One region of the Dorea formicigenerans genome, then DNA from elsewhere that is predicted to be linked to it. Evidence: riboswitches for the same ligand, from Rfam matches in the RefSeq annotation. Region 1 holds a riboswitch; the other holds the start of a gene.
The links. Region 1 has a riboswitch for thiamine pyrophosphate ahead of thiS (sulfur carrier protein ThiS). Riboswitches for the same ligand answer to the same signal wherever they lie in the genome.
Positions count from the first base shown of each region.

Region 2: another riboswitch for thiamine pyrophosphate. It lies ahead of thiC (phosphomethylpyrimidine synthase ThiC); the one in region 1 lies ahead of thiS (sulfur carrier protein ThiS).

Region 1 is NZ_CP102279.1:2,047,483-2,052,935, forward strand. Features, by position in the region: gene thiH (2-iminoacetate synthase ThiH) at 1-1,087, opposite strand, end outside; gene NQ560_RS10075 (thiazole synthase) at 1,160-1,945, opposite strand; gene thiS (sulfur carrier protein ThiS) at 2,011-2,214, opposite strand; TPP riboswitch at 2,453-2,559, opposite strand; gene NQ560_RS10085 (hypothetical protein) at 2,629-3,744, opposite strand; gene NQ560_RS10090 (YitT family protein) at 3,916-4,770, shown strand; gene NQ560_RS10095 (coiled-coil domain-containing protein) at 4,857-5,453, opposite strand, start outside.
Region 2 is NZ_CP102279.1:1,416,684-1,422,136, forward strand. Features, by position in the region: gene NQ560_RS07010 (sensor histidine kinase) at 1-547, shown strand, start outside; gene NQ560_RS07015 (LytR/AlgR family response regulator transcription factor) at 544-1,362, shown strand; gene thiC (phosphomethylpyrimidine synthase ThiC) at 1,485-2,795, opposite strand; TPP riboswitch at 2,912-3,022, opposite strand; gene lepB (signal peptidase I) at 3,269-3,829, shown strand; gene NQ560_RS07030 (uracil-xanthine permease family protein) at 3,875-5,275, shown strand.

The DNA of each region.
Region 1 (5,453 bases):
CTGCGGATATCTTGGTCGCTGCAATGTTTACCAGATTATCACGAACACGGGCACATTCTCTTGTAGACACCGTAATACTTGCAAATGGCATGAACAGACGATATGCACAGACTACCTGAAGTAACTGCGGCTCATGAACATCCATCGGGTTAATGCGATCATTATTGATGATCGGACACAATCTTGGACAAGAAAATGCAATCTCTGCATGCGGATATTTTCTTTGAAGCAAATATGCATGATAACCTGTCGCAAAAGCATCTTTGCGGAAATCATCCAGTCCAAGAAGTGCCGCAAAACCAACACCTCGCATGCCACCCTTAAGTGCACGTTCTTGTGTGTTCAATCTATATGGAAAAATCCTTTTATGTCCTGCTAAATGTAATGTTTCATACTTATCTGAATTGTAAGTCTCCTGGAAGACTGTCACATAATCTGCTCCGCATTTATGAAGGTATGCATACTCATCCGAATTCATCGGATATACTTCAAGACCTACCACTTTAAAATATTTTCGTGCAATCTCGCATGCCTTTCCAATATACTCCACATTAGATTTTGTCTTACTCTCACCTGTAAGAATCAATATTTCCTGAAGTCCGGTCTTGGCAATAGCAGCCATCTCTTTTTCAATCTCTTCTTCATTAAGCTGTGCACGGCGAATCTTATTATGACAGTTGAATCCACAGTAAATACAGTAATTTTCACAGTAGTTTGCAATATAAATTGGCGTAAACATATACACACTGTTTCCAAAATGCTTTCTTGTTTCAATCTGTGCTTGCTGCGCAATCTCCTCTAAAAGCGGAAGTGCTGCCGGCGAAAGCAGTGCCTGAAAATCCTCTGGTGTCCGGTTATCATGCGCCAGTGCTCTTCTTACATCTGCTTCTGTATATTTATCATAATCATATGCTTTCATTGCAGAAATAACCTGGTCCATCACATCAGATTCTTCCAACTGCTCCATATCCGGAAGATACTTCATATGATCGATACGATTCTTTTTCATATCTTCCAGTATTTCTTCATTTACAATACTTTCATTAAAATGACCATCTTTTTTACTGGTCTGCATTGTTTCTACCATCGCTGTTACATTGATCCTCTCGTATATCTTTTCTTGTATATCTTTATACTTGTATTCTGTTATCAGTGCAATTTACTCATGCAAAAATCCTGTTAATGGTGAAGACGCACTTGCTCCTTTATCCAGTATTCTTCCTAATCCGGAAAGATAAGCACTTCTTCCTGCCTCAATTGCCTTTTTAAACGCTTCAGCCATAACCTGGACATCTCCTGCTGTCGCAATAGCAGTATTGGCCATCACTGCTGACGCACCCATTTCCATAGCTTCACATGCCTGTGACGGACGACCGATTCCTGCATCAACGATAATTGGAAGATCAATCTCATCAATAAGAATCTGGATAAACTCTTTTGTACAGATTCCCTTATTTGAACCGATTGGAGAACCAAGAGGCATCACACAGGCTGCCCCTGCATTTACCAGATCTCTGGCTGCATTCAAATCCGGATACATGTATGGCATAACAACAAACCCTTCTTTTGCAAGGATCTCTGTTGCCTTGATTGTCTCGTAATTATCCGGAAGAAGGTATTTCGAATCGTGAATAACTTCAAGCTTTACAAAATCTCCACAACCCAGCTCTCTGGAAAGTCTTGCAATACGGACTGCTTCCTGCGCATTTCTGGCACCGGATGTATTCGGAAGAAGTGTTACGTCCTTCGGCACATAATCCAGAATATTAGCAAGTCCGCCTTCATTAGCACGGCGCAAAGCAAGTGTTACGATCTGTGCTCCTGCTTTTTCAATACATGCTTTCATAAGCTCCAATGAAAATTTTCCAGATCCCATAATAAAACGGGAAGTAAATTCATGTCCTCCCAGGATTAATTTGTCTTCATTTGTGTTTGTTGTTGTCATTTTTTTATCCACCTTTCTTTGTTTACTCATAAATTATAATACCTGCTATTCGCATATCGTGAAGCTTAGAAGCTTCCGCCGCCCATAAAATGCAGAATCTCTACAACATCTCCATCTTTCAGTACAGTTGTATCGTAATTTTCTCTTTTGATGATCTCCTCATTCAATTCTACTACTACCTGCACCGGAATATAATTACATGCTTTCAAGTATTCCGTTACTGACACTGGTTTTTCCAATGTTCTGTTCTCTCCATTGACTGTAATCATGGCTGCTCCTTTCCGGAAATGCGAGTGCGCATCCTGCCGGAGGCTTTTTATATAAAAGGAAATGTAATTTCCTATTATATAAAACAGAGTTCACAAAGAAATACACCCGCGGTGGTGCACCCCTTCATGAACTCTGTTCACTCTCAAAATTTCCTATATTCTATGATTCGCACCTGGCTTAGAAGAAAAGACGTGGTTTCCTATGCATAATAAAGGAGATACACCAATGTATCTCCCGTAACATTATCTTATACGTTCCTACGTTGGCATTATCCAAATCAGGTTCTGGGTCGAAGTTGAAGACTTCCTCTCAGCCTGCTATCACAAGCTCCCCTTTTATTTACAATGCCTAGTATAAATCGATTTTTATTTTGTGTCAAGAGCACTCGGTAATTTCTTCGTTGCTTTCTTCACCTACTTATCTATAAACACGGATATTTTTATCTCCGTCTCGTCTCTTGTATAGACGATGCCATGAATATACTTGCCATCATCAGTCACTTTGCTGATGATATTGTCATAGCATGTTTCTCCTTTATACTGATACTGCTTGACTAACTGAGCTTCTTTCACTTCTTTCGTGTCCAGTTTTTCCACCGGAAAATACACATATACTTTTTCAGAATTTGTGTCAAATGCATAGGCACTGGCTACCTGCTTCGCATCAATAAATCCATTTCCATTCCAATTCTCCTGTGAATCCAGACTGGTTTTTTCAAGTATGATCTGATCCTTTGGATTTTCTGTAATCAGGATAATATCATCCTGAATTTTTTTCTCACATTTTACATAGGTATCTTCACCCGCACCCACAACACGATATCCATTCATCAGATACAGTTGATTCTCTATTCCATTTTCAATCGGCCAGCCAGCCAGATTATAATATGGACACCGAACCGTCTGATATGCTTCCCGGCTCTCGTAATCCGTAAGCAATATTGTATCAACGCCTGTCTTCTGGCTTATCTGCGATACAGGAATCTGCTCTACGTCCTGATTGGCATAAGATACAACAGCTCTTGCAGATTCCTTCTGCAAGACTTCTGCCAGATTTTCCCCATCATAAAATGTGTGGATCATTCCATTTTTTTCATCTTTTACCGTTCCATACTCACCATAACATACATAGGCACTCTCTGCGTGAAGTCCTGTGATGTTATACATTTCTTGTGCAAATGCTGTGGCAATCTCCTGAAACTGATAATTATCAAGCCCGTCCGTATTCTTTTTCTGTCCTGATATCGCAACTAAAAAATCTGCCCCCTTGTACTTCATTTTCACGAATACATTTCCGGTGGGAGCAGGGAAAAAATCCGGCACCGGACTTGAACTGTATTTCTCACAGTTTATCTCTGTAATCTTTGCATCGATTCCATATTTTTCTCTTATATAATTTTTCGCATTTTCCCGTCCTTGCTTTTCATAACGCTTCATTTCTCTCTTTTCTTCCAGCGTATAGTCACAACCTGTCACTGTGACCATTATCAAAGCAAGAAGGATCCAATAAACGGCTTTTCTTTTTCCCATACATCTCCTCCCAATCCATCCCCTCATTTGCTATTACTTTTTTAATTATACTGCTCTTTATAAATCTCTGTCAATTTTATACAACAGACACCTTGTTATTCCACACAGAACCAGTTAAAATATACTTTGCAAATGAATGTTGCAAATGTTATTTGTGGGGGATTGTTACATATGAATAAGAAAAATCAATACACAGACTCTGTAAAGGAAACGTTGATTCTGACGCTTGCTGTGGCAATTATTGCCGCTGCAGTCTACTTCTTCCTTGTACCAAGCCACGCTTCTGTCAGCAGTATCTCTGGTCTTGGAATCATTCTGTCAAACTTTGTACCGCTTCCATTGTCAGCAATCACTATGATTTTAAATGTAGTGCTTCTGATTATCGGATTCTTTACATGCGGTCGGGAATTCGGAGCAAAAACTGTCTATACAAGCATTATGCTTCCACTGTTTCTGGGGCTTTTCGAAAAGATTTTCCCGGATTTTTACTCCATGACCGACAGCCAGGAACTGGATGTACTCTGTTATATACTGGTCGTAAGCGTCGGACTTGCAATTTTGTTCAATCGAAATGCCTCTTCTGGCGGACTGGATATTGTTGCCAAAATCATGAACAAATATCTGCATATGGATCTCGGAAAAGCCATGTCACTGTCCGGTATGTGTGTGGCTCTGTCCGCAGCACTTGTGTACGATAAGAAAACTGTAGTTTTAAGTGTCCTCGGTACTTATTTTAACGGAATCGTACTGGATCACTTTATCTTCAATCAAGATATGAAACGGCGCGTCTGCATCATCACCCAGAAAGAAGAAGAGCTGCGCCACTTCATTTTATATGAACTGCACAGCGGGGCTACTATCTATGAAGCCATCGGTGCTTACACAATGGAAAAGCATAACGAAATTATCACCATTGTGGATAAAACAGAATACCAGAAATTGATGAAATACATCAATCAGGTGGATCCTAAGGCGTTTATCACAATCTACAAAGTTTCCAATATGCGGTATCAGCCAAAAATTTAGTACACATTCTATATGACAAAAAATTGCTCAGACCTTACACGGTCTGAGCAATTTTTCTGTCATATGAGTTCTCACTCTTTCTTTTCCTACCAGTCGGTATACAAATCAATATTACCTTTTCCACTTCCACTATCATAGACTTTTCCAGCTCCAAGAGAGGTCTCGACCACGGTTCCTTTTGGATAGTCATCACTGGCAAGTACAATATAACCATCTTTGTCACGGATTGTTCCGTCACTCGCAATATGACGTCCCGGAATGTTAAGTCCTGCTCCCGGAAGTACCTTCTGTGAATAATAGGTTTCAGTATGTCCGTTAAACCAGATTCTCCCTTTGGATGGGGTCAGACCACCGGAAGGAATATTATACTTTCCATTACTGGAACTGCTCCCGGAGTTATTATTACTTCCGGAATTAGAAGGTTTGGAAGGGCTGTTATTATTGGAACTGCTTCCGGAAGTATTATTTCCAGTGGAAGCTGATGCCTGCTTTGCCGCTTCTTCCTGTGCTTTTTTCTGCGCTTCTTCCTCCTGCTTTGCCTGTGCCTCACGCGCTGCCTGAAGCTGCGCATTCACAGTCGCAAGATCTGTGGAAGTTGCTGCTGCTTTCGCCTGAAGATTCTGCTGCTCAGTATTTAACTGACTCTGTAAATCTGTCAGTTCCTGCTGCTGGCTCTTAAGATC
Region 2 (5,453 bases), 630 kb from region 1:
ATATAATTCGCTGACAGCACTGGCGCAGCTTTGCAGCAAAGATCCAAAAGAAGCGAAGAAGGCAATCATCAATTTTGCGGATTACTGGCGCAATCATATAAACGCAATTGACAAAAAAGAATCAATTCCATTTGAAGAAGAACTAAAATATGTTAAAATATATTTATATCTGGAACAGCTTCGATTTGGAGATGATCTGCATGTAGAATATGATCTGCAGAAAACTGATTTTAAAGTACCAATGTTATCTGTGCAGCCTTTTGTTGAGAATGCAATAAACTGGGGAGTTGGACAGAAAGAAGATGGGGGAACTGTTCGAATTACGACAAGAGAGAATGAAGAACAGATTGAACTTTGCGTCATAGATGACGGAGTCGGGTTTGATATATCAAAGATGGAAGAGCAAAGTGATGGAAGACAGCACATAGGAGTCCGTAACGCAAGAATCCGGTTTCAAAAGATGTGCAATGGAACTGTAGATATTTACAGTGAGAAGGGAAAAGGAACTAAAATACGAATTAATTTACCGAAAGGGGGACAATCATGAACATTATAATAGCGGATGATGAACCATTGGCATTGGAGATGACGTGCGAAGCTGTCCGGGAGGTATGCCCGAAAGCAAATATTTACCCGTTTAGCAAACCGTCCAGATTACTGGAGTTTGCAAAGGAGACGAGATGTAAAATCGCATTTTTAGATATCTGTATGCGTGGTGTGAGCGGCATCGATGTGGCAAAACAGTTAAAAGAAATTATTCCGGACATTAATATTATCTTTGTTACAGGATATGATGAGTACACAAAAGACGCAATGGCAATACATGCCAGCGGTTATATTGAAAAACCAGTAACGGCTGGGAAAGTCAGAAAAGAGACGGAAGATCTTCGCTATCCATTGCCGGCTGAAAATGAACCAAGATTGAAAATTCAGTGCTTTGGCAATTTTGAAGTATATGACAGAACTGGAAAGCCGGCACATTTCAGCAGATCGAAGGCGAAAGAGGTAATGGCATATTTGGTGGATCGCAACGGTTCTTCCTGCTCAGTGAAGGAACTGGCAGCAGTTTTATTTGAAAATGAACCCTATGATAAAAAACAACAGTGGTATATTCAGAAGATTTTGTCATCACTGCAACAGACGTTGAAGGAGCTGGAAGCAGAAGATGTAATAGAGAAAAGCTACAATAATATTGCCATTGTTCCGGAGATGATCGACTGTGACTATTACAAATTCAATAAAAAAGATGCAGAGTTTATGAATGCATATAAAGGGGAGTATATGTCACAGTACGAATGGGCTGCGTACAATAAAAAGTATCTGAATGACATTCATAAGAGATGGAAAAAGGAAAATAAATAAAACGGCTTTTAGAGAAAAAGCTTCCAGATGAAATGTATTTGTATCTGGAAGCTTTTTCTATGTATTCCTTTTTTTATGTATTCTATCTCCTGAGAAGATTCCTGCTATAAGTGGCAGGTGAATTATAAAATATCGATGTATTCGCCGGCAAGTGCTTTGTTCATGCTTCGTACGGCACAGAATTTACCACACATACTGCATGTATCACTGTGGTCATCCTCCGGACGACGGCTGTCGCGGATCGCTCTTGCAGTATCTGGGTCAAGAGCACAGGCGTACTGTGCTTCCCAGTCCAGTTTCTGGCGTGCATCAGCCATTTTATCATCAATATCTCTTGCACCAGGGATACCTTTGGCAATGTCAGCGGCGTGGGCGGCAATCTTAGAAGCGATGATGCCTTGTTTTACATCGTCTACATTTGGCAGTGCCAGATGCTCGGCAGGTGTTACGTAGCAAAGGAAAGCAGCACCGTTCATGGCAGCAACTGCGCCTCCAATGGCAGCAGTAATATGGTCATATCCAGGAGCAATATCTGTGACGAGTGGTCCAAGTGTGTAGAATGGAGCGCCCATACAGATGCTTTGCTGAACTTTCATATTGGCTGCGACCTGGTCAAGTGGTACATGTCCAGGACCTTCGACCATGACCTGTACATTATGTGCCCATGCACGTTTTGTCAGTTCGCCGAGGCGTACAAGCTCTTCAATCTGGCATACATCTGTGGCATCGGCCAGACATCCCGGGCGGCATGCATCACCAAGGGAGATGGTAACATCGTATTCTTCACAGATATCCAGAATTTCGTCGAAATGTTCATAGAACGGATTTTCTTCTCCGGTCATGCACATCCATGCAAATACAAGACTTCCTCCGCGGCTTACGATATTCATTTTACGTTTGTGTTTTTTGATCTGTTCAATAGTTTTGCGGGTGATTCCACAGTGCAGTGTTACAAAGTCCACACCGTCCTCAGCGTGAAGACGTACTACATCGACGAAATCCTGTGCAGTCAGAGTAGCAAGATCTCTTTGATAGTGGATGACGCTGTCATAGACCGGAACAGTTCCGATCATTGCCGGACATTCGTGTGTCAGCTTCTGCCGGAAAGGCTGAGTGTTGCCGTGGCTGGATAAATCCATAATGGCCTCTGCTCCGAGATTTACAGCACTCATCACTTTCTGCATTTCGATATCGTAATCTTTACAGTCTCTTGAGACTCCGAGATTTACATTGATCTTCGTGCGAAGCATACTGCCGACGCCTTCCGGATTCAGACATGTGTGGTTTTTGTTGGCACAGATTGCAACCTTGCCTTCAGCAACGAGCTTCATCATCTCGTCAGTGGACATATGCTCTTTTTGAGCAACGGTCTTGATTTCAGGCGTGAGAATTCCTTTTCTGGCTGCATCCATTTGTGTAGTGTAGTTTCTCATGTTCATTTTGCCTCCATTTTCATTTTTTGTCTGAGTTTTTCTATAGCGGTACAAGGTGGTGTCCCCAATGTATCGCTTGTATAAAAAAAGAAGATGCGTAGAGCATCTTCCTTAATTATCGCGTTAAGATATGTTCCCTACGTTGGCATTATCCAAATCAGGTTATGGGTCGAAGCGGAATTACGCTTCCTCTCAGCCGGTTTTCACCAGCTCCCCGTATGTAATTTTCGGAATGCCCATAGAATGATATGTATTGCATGGAACGTTCCGATTTACCAGTTATTATAGACCTGAAAAAATGTAAAAGCAAGATGAAAATGTGATTTTTGCCATTTTTGCCATAACTGGAAGCATTGAAAAATAGAAATTAGTTTCCTGCATAGGGCAATGTGTGGTAGAATAGAAACATCTTGTGAGCTATAACACATGATATTTTGAAAAGAGAATGTTCAAGTAGAAGGGAAGATATATATATGAGTGGAAAGAAAGGGGAACATGAACCGGAAAAAGAAGGGGTACTTGCAACGATATGGGATTATGCCAAGACATTTCTTATTATTTTTCTGGTCGTGTTTGCACTAAATAAACTGGTCTATATCAATGCGGTGATTCCGTCTGAATCTATGCAGACAACAATTATGAAGGGAGACCGGATCATCGGCAGCCGGCTTGCATACAAATCAAAAGATCCGCAGAGGTTTGATATCGTCATTTTTAAATATCCGGATGATCCATCTAAGATATTTATAAAAAGAGTCATTGGTCTGCCTGGGGAGACTGTGGAAGTGAAAGACGGAAAAGTATACATAGATGGAGCAGAGAAGCCATTGGATGACAGTTTCTGTAACGAAGTACCGATCGGAGATTTCGGACCATATGAAGTTCCACAAAACTGCTATTTTATGATGGGGGATAATCGTAATAACAGTTTGGATTCCAGGTACTGGAAGAAGCATTTCGTAGAAAAAGATGCGATTCTTGCAAAGGCCGTTTTCCGCTACTGGCCGTTTAGTGAGATTGGGAAGGTTGAGTAGACCGGACTAATAAAAGTAAGAAAAAGGATTTGAGAGGGAAAAACAATGAGTACAACAAACAAAGAAGAAAAAGTGGCAGATGTCAGCACGGAGAATATATACCGGCTGAACGGAAGAGTGCCACTGAAAAAAGCAATTCCATTCGGGCTGCAGCACGTACTGGCCATGTTTGTATCAAACCTGGCGCCGGTGCTGATCGTTTGCAGTGCCGCGCTGGTAAGAGGAACAGGGGAACACTTGACTTCTGCAGAGATCACCCAGCTTTTACAATGTGCTATGTTCGTGGCAGGTATCGGAACATGTATGCAGTTATATCCGGTGTGGAAGATCGGGTCTGGGCTTCCGATTGTTATGGGAGTCAGCTTTACGTTTCTTGGAAGTCTGTTAGTAATCTGTACCAATCCGGAACTTGGATATGAAGGGATGGTTGGTGCTGTTATTTTAGGCGGTATTTTTGAAGGACTGGTAGGTCTTAGCGCCAGATACTGGAAGCGCTTCCTGACACCAGTCGTATCCGCGTGTGTAGTTATCGCAATCGGACTTTCGTTATTGTCCGTAGGTATGGATTCCTGGGGCGGCGGAAGCGGAGTTGCTGATTTTGGTGCATGGTATCATCTGGTTGTTGGAGCATTTACACTGATTGTATGCCTGGTAGCCAGATATTTACTGAAAGGGGTATATAAGAATCTGAATGTCCTGGTAGGATTGATTCTTGGATATCTGTTGGCAATCATTTTTACGGTTGCAGGCATTGCGCCGATGGTAGACTTTTCCGGAATTACAAAGACTGTACAGGAAGTTGGAGTCTTCAGTCTGCCGAAGCTGGTCTTTCTGACCAGCCATAAACCAATCTTTGATATGGGAGCATTTTTGACAATTGCTATTGTATTTCTTGTATCTGCGGCAGAGACAACTGGTGCAACAAGCGCCGTATGTACCGGTGCTTTAGATCGCGAGATCAAGATGGAAGAATTGCAGGGGTCACTTGCTGTAGATGGATTCTCCAGTGCACTTTCCGGCTGTTTTGGATGTCTGCCGTTGACTTCTTTCAGCCAGAATGTAGGACTTGTAACGATGACGCAGGTCATCAACCGGTTTACGATTTTGATGGGAGCATTTATTTTGATTTTGTCATCACTTTTCCCGCCGCTGGGAGCATTTTTTAATTCCCTGCCACAGGCAGTTCTTGGCGGCTGTACAGTTATGATGTTTGGTTCTATTATGTATGAAGGAATCAAGATGCTCAAAGAATGTGAGTTCGATGACCGGACGATGGTCATTGTATCACTGGCATTTGCAATCGGTGTAGGACTGACACAGACATCCGGCAACTTCTTCAGTGCATTTCCACATGAGGTGGGAGATATCTTCAATGGAAATGCAGTGGCAGGTGTGTTTGTGGTATCTCTGCTGTTGAGTTTGTTTTTGCCGAAAAAGAAAAAATAATTTTGTGAATAAAATAGCATATGTTGACCAAAAGTAGTTTGGCAGGTTATAATACAAAAAGACAATTTAAAAGAAGATAATTAAAAAAGACTCTGACGGCAAGGTAATCCGAGCGGGAATAGTCGAATATATCGGACACAGGGAAGATGCAGTTGGGGAAAGTGCATCTTCCTTGTAC